DNA from 4 places in the Shewanella aestuarii genome. Region 2 is predicted to be linked to each of the others. Evidence: predicted binding sites of a transcription regulator. Region 2 holds the regulator's gene; each other region holds the start of a gene.
What was found. The regulator sigma-54, encoded in region 2, starts transcription at its own class of promoters, with help from an activator protein. The targets are predictions, from matches to a motif close to GTTGGCACGNNNNTNGNNT.
Positions count from the first base shown of each region.

Region 1 (2,208 bases), 2.0 Mb from region 2:
GCGAAATAGATCGCTGTCTACTTCGCTTATTTCATCAAGTGCGGCAAATTCTGCTTTAGTGGCTGCGGCCATTTGAAGTTCATCGCAAGCCTGCCATTCGCTTTGCCATTTTATGATGCGCTTGTGATCGCCGTTAAAGGTCGCAGGAATTTGGTATAACGGAATAGGCAGCAAATTATCACCACTGCGAAGTGGCGAACACATATGTACATAACTGGTATAAAGCAATTGCCAGCTTACAGGCTCTGTATTGCTGACTTCTGAATTAATATCTTGGCCTATAAATTTTTCTCGAGGGGTGAGCAGTTTTGCATCCGTGAGTCCTTTTAAGGCTGATTTGACCCAAGGGCTGTTATACCTATTTGCCAAACTGGTCTTTTCTGGCTGCATTAAGCGCACGCGAAACTCACCATCATTGTAGGCGACAGCAAATTCACGCCCTAAGATTTGACCATTAGCGCGTAAGGCTTCCAAATAATGGTTAATGGCTTTTTCGGCTGCAGTAATCGTAGTGTCGGCAAATGGTTCAAAGCGTAATTCAGTTACAAACATTAATTAGTTTTTCCTGCTAAAACTTGCTCTAATGATGTTACACGCTGAATTAACATTTCGATTTGTTCAACCATGAGTTGCTGCTGCGCTAACAGTTCTTCAATAGATGGCATGTCTTGAGAAGCCTGTTGTGTAACAGGTGCCTGAAACTCGGGTATGGTTTGCCATTCCGATTTTGGCATGGCTTTAAATTGCTGTAAGCCTTGAACAATTAATGGCATAGGCACTTTACCAACACGACTTTTTATCAATGCAACGCTGGGTGTGTGGCCATTAGTTGCGATAGCTTTTGCTGCTGCAATCACTTGTTCAATTGAACTCATTTTTAGTGAATTTCCTTAATTTTAAGTAGTGAGAATCACTAACTATGTTGCTTACTTGCGCATTATTGTTAAAAATCATATAGATAAAAGTTGGCATATTTTTAGCTTGTAGTAAAATATTAGCATTAACTATTTATGCTATTCTTTAATATACATTCTAACAAAAAGGACATGACATGAAATCAAAATTAATGGGTGCCGCACTAATTACTTCTTTATCTCTAGGTTTAACGGGTTGTGTGATAAATATAGGCGATCATGAGTCTCGCGCAGACCGCTTTTACTGGGAAGTTAAGCAAGAGAAAAACATTGACAACTTAACTAAGTTAAATTTGGGTATGGCGTTGGATCAAGTGCAATTGATCATGGGCGCGGCTGAGTTTACTGAGGCATTTACCAAGTCTGCAAATGACGCTAATGCTAAAGAGGAAGTGAAAGTCTTGTTTTATCGCACCCAATGGGTGGAAGGCGATGGTAAAACAACTAAAAACGAATGCACTCCTGTTGTCTTTAAAAATAATACTTTAGTCGGTTGGGGTGATACGGCTTATAAGAATATCTAGCCACTACTCGCTATTTGAACTCTGCCTTAACATGACGTCCAATTGGTCAATGACTTCAGACCATTGGGCGTCCTCCTGTAAAGACTCCGTCAAAAATGTTCTTTGAGCACTATTCCAAAATGGTGCATCAATCAACAGAGTATGTTTATCTAAAGCATGTGCCGCGATAAATATAGTTATATCTTCAGGACGATTACTTAAACCTAATTGTTGAAACAAATGGTTTAAATTAGTTTTAGTCGTATCCATTTATTTTCCATTCAGTCGGTTTTAATCAATCTTGATTGTTGATTGAGTATCGGTTGTTCTCGTAAAAAATGCAAAATCGAACATCGAAATAAAATTGCAGATTGTTTCAAAGTTGTTAACTTGCTAAGTTAGAACTGAACATCAATTAGTCAAAGGACAACGATAAATGGATACCCCAACCTTTGAGCAGTTTCGCGCAGTGTATCTGACTGCGGAAGATTTACGTCTCGCTAGTTCAATTATTTACAATGCTTACCATGATGATCCTTTTTTTATTGATGTTTTCGGTGGTGAAGACAAAAGTCTGTATGAACAGAAACTTAGAGCCGCAATACGAGAAGAATTAAATGAATTATGGCAGCAAGAACAGCCTCTAATTGGCTGGTTTGACGGTGAGCGACTCATTGGTGTGGCGTGTGTTGTGACATCGCAGATTCCAATTGGAGAGTCGAGATACTGGCATTGGCGTTTAAAAATGGTACTAGGAACTGGTTGGAAATCTACCCAAGGTTTAATGCAAA
Region 1 covers NZ_CP050313.1:2,490,334-2,492,541, reverse strand. Annotated here, with positions in the region: gene HBH39_RS11105 (Zn-ribbon-containing protein) at 1-552, opposite strand, end outside; gene HBH39_RS11100 (hypothetical protein) at 552-875, opposite strand; gene HBH39_RS11095 (DUF3192 domain-containing protein) at 1,052-1,438, shown strand; gene HBH39_RS11090 (DUF2789 domain-containing protein) at 1,442-1,687, opposite strand; gene HBH39_RS11085 (GNAT family N-acetyltransferase) at 1,854-2,208, shown strand, end outside.
Region 1: HBH39_RS11095 (DUF3192 domain-containing protein) is a predicted target of sigma-54. The motif match lies at 965-983, and genes of this name have one in related genera.

Region 2 (2,208 bases):
ATTAGATGAACCTTTTGCAGGGGTAGACCCCATCTCGGTTATTGATATCAAGAAAATTATTCAACAGTTAAAAAATCGTGGTTTAGGGGTACTGATCACCGACCATAATGTGCGTGAAACCCTTGATGTATGTGAACGCGCTTACATTGTTAGCCAAGGTAATTTGATTGCCGAAGGCACACCGGAAGAGATCCTAAACAATCAGCAAGTTCGGGCTGTATACTTAGGCGAACAATTCAAGCTATAGTTAATCTGAGGTGTAATTTAAATCAACGATGATTAAATTCAATCAGTGATTCACAGTCACAATGTTAACGGATAAAATAACAACTAACATTCAGTTTTAATTAACTATTTCAGTAATGAATTACTGTATAATCTGTGTGGCAAACCATATTTCATCTAGGGATTAGTCGTAATGAAAGCTTCACTCCAACTAAAAATGGGTCAACATCTAACGATGACCCCACAGCTGCAACAAGCGATTAGGTTGTTGCAGTTATCTTCATTGGAGCTTCAGCAAGAAATTCAACAGGCATTAGATTCAAATCCCCTACTAGAAATGGAAGATGAGTTTTCACCATTAAACACTGAAAAGTCAAAAGATCAATCTGACACCGACTTCAATGAAGTCTCGGTATCTGCGGTTGAAAGAGATACCTCAAACGTCGATACAGCAGAATCACTAACCAAAGAACAACTACCAGATGAACTCCCAATGGACACCTCTTGGGATGAAGTCTATACCGCATCGCCAATGTCTGGTTCAGGTTCTGGTAACCTGCCAAGTGATGATATGCCATTTCAAGGTGAAACCTCTGAAGGCTTATATGAACATCTAGAATGGCAAAAAAACCTAACCCCATTTTCCGAAACCGACTTAGCCATTGCCACAGCCATTATTGATGCCATTGATGACACAGGCTACTTAACCCAAAGCACTGAAGATATTTTAGAGGCGATGGGCGATGAAAATATTGAGCTTGACGAAGTTGAAGCCGTATTAAAGCGCATTCAGCATTTTGACCCAATAGGCGTGGCATCACGAGACTTGCGTGAGTGTCTATTAATTCAACTAATGCAATATGCCCCTGACACGCCGCACATTGAAAACGCAAAACTGTTGATCAAAGACTATTTAGATTTGATCGCTGGTCGAGATTTTCGCACCTTAATGCGAAAAACCAAGCTCAAAGAAGATGATTTACGCGAAGCTATAGAGCTAATCCAATCACTGAATCCGCGTCCAGGGGCAATGATCTCCCCCCCTGATGACGATTATGTTATTCCAGATGTATCAGTGACCAAAAAGAATGGCCGCTGGGTAGTTGAATTAAACCCAGATAACATGCCAAAAATTAGTATTAATCAGCACTATGCTTCAATGGCTCGCAGTACCAAAAACCAAGCAGATAGCCAATTTATTCGTGGCCATTTACAAGAAGCCAAGTGGTTTATCAAAAGCTTAGAAAGTCGCAACGACACCTTACTTAAAGTCGCCAATTGCATTGTGCAATTTCAACAAGGTTTCTTTGAATATGGTGAAGAAGCCATGAAACCTATGGTGTTAAATGATATTGCTGAAGCCGTTGAAATGCATGAATCTACCATTTCACGGGTTACCACCCAAAAATACATGCACACCCCACGGGGTTTATTTGAACTGAAATATTTTTTCTCTAGCCACGTTAGCACTGACGATGGCGGAGAATGCTCTTCAACAGCAATCCGCGCATTTATTAAAAAGCTGGTTGCGGCTGAAAACCAGAAAAAGCCATTAAGCGATAGTAAAATGGCCGAACTGCTGGCCGAGCAAGGGATTAATGTTGCGCGTCGTACTATCGCGAAATATCGTGAAGCGATGATGATCCCGCCCTCAAACCAACGTAAGAGTTTATAACCTACTAAGCGATTGGAGGAACTATATGCAAATCAATTTATCAGGACATCATGTAGAAATTACCGAGTCACTTCGAGAATATGTCGCGACAAAATTCACAAAGCTTGAACGACATTTCGATCAGATCAATAATGTCAACGTGGTACTGAACGTTGAAAAACAATCACAAAAAGCAGAAGCTAAAGTGAGTTTAAACGGCGCTGAAGTATTTGCCATGTCAGAAAACAGTGACATGTACGCAGCCATAGACGCCCTGATCGATAAACTCGATCGTCAGGTTATTAAACACAAAGAGAAATTGACTAAGC
Region 2 covers NZ_CP050313.1:525,336-527,543, reverse strand. Annotated here, with positions in the region: gene lptB (LPS export ABC transporter ATP-binding protein) at 1-247, shown strand, start outside; gene HBH39_RS02485 (RNA polymerase factor sigma-54) at 419-1,900, shown strand; gene hpf (ribosome hibernation promoting factor) at 1,926-2,208, shown strand, end outside.

Region 3 (2,208 bases), 1.7 Mb from region 2:
TGTACACCTAGTTTGTGTTCTAGATCAGCAACCTGAGTACTCACTTTTGACTTGGAAATACCAAGACGTCTTGCTGCAGCGCTGAAACTACCCGCGCGAGCTACATGGGTAAAAATGGCTATTGGTTCTAACAGTTCTAACATGAAAGTCGCCTTAAGCTGTTTACGACATTGAAAACGATTTTCGGCAAAGTCATTGCTACTTTACACTGTACAATTTTGTCAACTTTATACCGTGCGGTTAATTAATAAAACAACACATCAGCTTGAATTATCAATTTATGTAGCAAAATTACGCTAATTATCCGAAAAGTATCTAAATTTAGAATTAAATGTAATTTTCTTATAATTTTTATGAGTATAACAAAAAAATGTCATATAGCTCTATATTTATAATTGACAATTTTTTTATCAGAACAAACTTGGCATCAAATACTGACGTTTGCAACAATGGTCGCAAGGAATGAGAGATAGGCAACAAAAAGCCCCTGCAACATAGGTATTGCAGGGGAAGGTCAGGTGACACACAATAAAACGTTTTATTCAGTAAGGGGCTTATCTTTAATATTTGCTAACGCGTAAGGTGCAATTTGTGGAATTTGTTGTCTTACTTTGTTCTCTAAAACCATCAACTGCTCAAAATCACCACATATTTCGATAGCCCGAGATTCAATTTCTTGTGATTGAGACTCCATTTGCAGCTCAATGTCTTTACCCACATTTTCCATCTTACTAGCAAATGCATTCATTTTATCTTCAAATGATCCGCCTTCTGACGACATGATATGGCTACCCATGGTCATCATAATTGAGCCTAAAGAGTTGCTGATCATCTGTTCCATCTCTTGCTCAAACTCTTCATTGAAGGTTTCCTCAAGAGATGACTCTGTAGAACCTAGATAAAATAAATCGCCCTGCTGATAAGCCATAGAGTCAACTCGCTGTTGAATAGCCGCCATTAACTTATCTATTTGAGAGCCTGCAGAATCCCCAAATAAAGGCGTTAATGCCATCGATACCGCTTGAGTTGCCATCCCGACAACATCGCCCACTAAGTCGATCACTTCAGGGACTTGACGTGAAACTTCATCAGTATATTGGGTTAATAGCGCTTGTTGTTCAGCAGTTAACGCAACTTGCTTGCCTTCAACAAATAACTTGCCCATTTCAATGCGATATTTCTCATCACCATTTTCGCTCACCTTCAATGATTTTGGCTCAACCGTCACATCGTAGTTGAGGGTGACATTACAACTTTGATCATTAAATGACATTTTAGCCGTTGCTGGAGTTAATGCTCCGGCAGCAAACACTATCCCTGATAATGCAATACCGCTAAGTAATTTCTGTGTTGTAGTCGTTTTATAAGTCATCAGATAAATCCTTTTTAAACACGGTTTGTATGACTGAGTATTACTAACTCATTGATAGACACTACAGAGCACAGTGCATGCCAACTTTAATAAATCATTTAAAATCATAATGATAATAGCATTTTTATTTTATTGAAATTAATTGATAGAAAAGCAAAATAGTAAAATAAACCACTAATTGGTTTATTTTACTAACAGAAGAAGTAAGAAAGGCGCAACAGAGGTTAAAAAATTGACCGTCCGAGTTGCTGACAAAGGTGCTCAAGCATGGCGGTTCCCGCAAGCGAGTTGCCATTTGAGTCTAATTCAGGCGACCATACACAAATAGACATATCGCCAGGAATAACGGCAATAATCCCTCCGCCAACGCCACTTTTGCCCGGCATGCCCACTCGATATGCAAACTCCCCTGCACCGTCATATAAACCTGAGGTAGCCAGCAAAGCATTTAATTGACGAGTTTGTACCGCAGAAACTAACTGCTCACCAGCTAAGGTTTTGCCACGATTCGCTAAATACAGCATGGCCTTGGACAAATCAGCACAGTTCATCTTTAATGCACAATAATGAAAGTAAGTTTTAAGCACCTTCTCAACGTCACCATTAAAGTTGCCAAATGATTTCATTAAATAAGCAATTGCAGCATTACGCGCGCTAAAGGCAAATTCAGAATCAGCCACTTGTTTGTCGTAACTAATATGAGGGTTAAGGCTGAGTTTTCGAACCACTTCTAGCATTCGCTGTTTGGGGGCACCGCTTCGGGCATAAAGTAAGTCGGCAATAATTAATGCGCCGGCATTAATAAAGGGGTTTCGTGGTTTACCGCGCTCAAGCTC
Region 3 covers NZ_CP050313.1:2,808,370-2,810,577, forward strand. Annotated here, with positions in the region: gene HBH39_RS12310 (LysR family transcriptional regulator) at 1-143, opposite strand, end outside; gene HBH39_RS12315 (YggN family protein) at 539-1,372, opposite strand; gene glsB (glutaminase B) at 1,597-2,208, opposite strand, start outside.
Region 3: HBH39_RS12315 (YggN family protein) is a predicted target of sigma-54. The motif match lies at 1,439-1,457, and genes of this name have one in related genera.

Region 4 (2,208 bases), 1.8 Mb from region 2:
CGCGATGATGTTGTGGCAATTGATTAAAAAAGCCTAACGCTTGTTGATACTGGTCTTTATCAGCTCTGTCTAACCCAATGACAATTTCACTTAGATAAGGGACCTCTTTCAGTTTATTGATAATTTGCGGTAATGCTTCGCCTTCTAACTCAGAGTAAAGCGATGGCAGAATTAACCCTAAAGGACGCGTTTGAGAAAACTTGATTAAGTCTTTTTCCATCTCATCATGGGTGCGTTGGGTAAGATTATGTAATGTGGTGACAATGCCATTTTGATAAAAATCAGCCATCTTATCCCTCCTTAATGGTTTTTGGTGAAATTGATGCTTTGGCTTGGGCTAAATTGGATTGCGTTGACAATATTAAGTTTTGCAAACATTCTGCCCAGCCTTTTGGGCCAAACTCAGTGCTTTTCATGCAGCTGTTTTTGGCCGAAAGTTGTGGAAAGGTATGTGCTGGCGATTTAATTTGCACTGCGATATCGGCAGCTTCAAGCATTGCGTTGTCGTTGCCGCTATCACCTAATGCAATGGTTTGTACGGCGATGTTGTACTCATCGGCATAAAGCTGAGCCAACCAGTTCATGGCTTTGCCTTTATCGTTGTCGCCACCAACATGAATAAAGCGACCACCTTGTAAAATGGTGGCGCCACAATCTTGCATTAAGGTAATAAATGCTTGTTTTGCTTTAGCATCACCTTGCCATAAAAGGGGTTCTGAATAGTGACGCACTAATGCCAGTTTGGCTTTTTCTGGCGACAGATCGGTAATTTCACATAAGGCTTCAGCGCTTAGTTCAGCAAAACCAAGGTAATCATCAGCAAACGCTTTTGCTTCATCTTTAAGTAATTTAAGCCAGTATTCACGAGGCTGACAGAAGGTTTTAACCCAGTAATAACCTTCCGAGAAAGTATCTTCTGGCTGGGTTTTAAAATAGCCTTTGGGGATATAGATAGCCGCGCCATTCTCACAAATAAATGGCGTATTAAAGCCAATAGTTTGTTGAATAGATTCCATTTCAGCAAAGGTTTTGCTGGTATTGGCAATGATGGGGATTTTGCGTTCGTTTAACGCTTCGATGACGTTGATCGCACTTGAAAAGCTGTAGTCGAAATGATCTAACAGTGTGCCGTCCATATCAGTAAAAATAAGTGGTAGCGTCGCCATAGTGGATCCCTTTTCAAATTTACCTAACTCTCTAAGATAAATTTAACGTTTCACTATGCGTGCCAAATTGAATAAAAATTTAAATAGCGCTTTCATTATATTTTTAAAAAGCATTAACCACATAAATTAATTAACAAAAGTTGATTAATCATAAAAGCGATACTTTCATTAAGATTTGGATTGCACTTAATAAGTGCAAGTTGATAAATACAAAAAGCGCACCATTGTGGTGCATTGGTGTGTCATTTCTGCTCAGATGTTCAAAGGTATATTGCTGACTTTAAACCGGTACTTATGGGCTAACCATACTGATTTTCAAAATAGCTTTCAATAATCAGTACCGCTGATATGGCATCAACTTGCCCCTTGGTTAAGGCTTTAAAACCACCTAATTCAAATAGGCGCGCTTTGGCATCAGTTGTGGTTAATCGTTCATCTTGGGTTGTCACTTTCACACCAAATCGACCATTTATTCGATTGGCAAACTTTTGCGCCCGTTTCGTCATTTCTTGTTCTGTGCCATCCATATTTAATGGCAAGCCAACCACAACTAAATCCGGTTGCCACTCTTTAAGTAACTTTTCAATCTCATCCCAGTTTGGAATACCATCAACCGCTTTAATTGAGGTTAATGGATTGGCACTGCCGGTTATCGCTTGCCCAATCGCAATGCCGATACTTTTGGTGCCATAGTCAAAACCTAAAACGGTTTGTGGTTGCATAGTTTTCTCATTAAAAAGTGCTAGGTTGTGTTTTTCAGTGCTTATTAAGCATGACCAACTTGATTAGAAAGTTGCCACATATCAAAACCTAATTGTTTAGAGGCGATTTCCCACAAGTGCTCAGGGTTCTTGTTATATAGCAGATCAGGCGTGGCTTTAATGGTTAGCCAGGTATTTTCAGCTAACTCTTGCTCTAGTTGATCTTTGCCCCACCCCGCATAACCTAATGCCACTAGATAATTGCTCGGCGAGTTTTTGGTACCAATAGCAGATAACACATCGCGGGAGGTGGTTAACATGCAATCGTCACTCACTTTATG
Region 4 covers NZ_CP050313.1:2,792,927-2,795,134, forward strand. Annotated here, with positions in the region: gene HBH39_RS12225 (glycosyl transferase) at 1-289, opposite strand, end outside; gene HBH39_RS12230 (HAD-IIB family hydrolase) at 291-1,166, opposite strand; gene ruvX (Holliday junction resolvase RuvX) at 1,466-1,888, opposite strand; gene HBH39_RS12240 (YqgE/AlgH family protein) at 1,933-2,208, opposite strand, start outside.
Region 4: HBH39_RS12230 (HAD-IIB family hydrolase) is a predicted target of sigma-54. The motif match lies at 1,215-1,233, and genes of this name have one in related genera.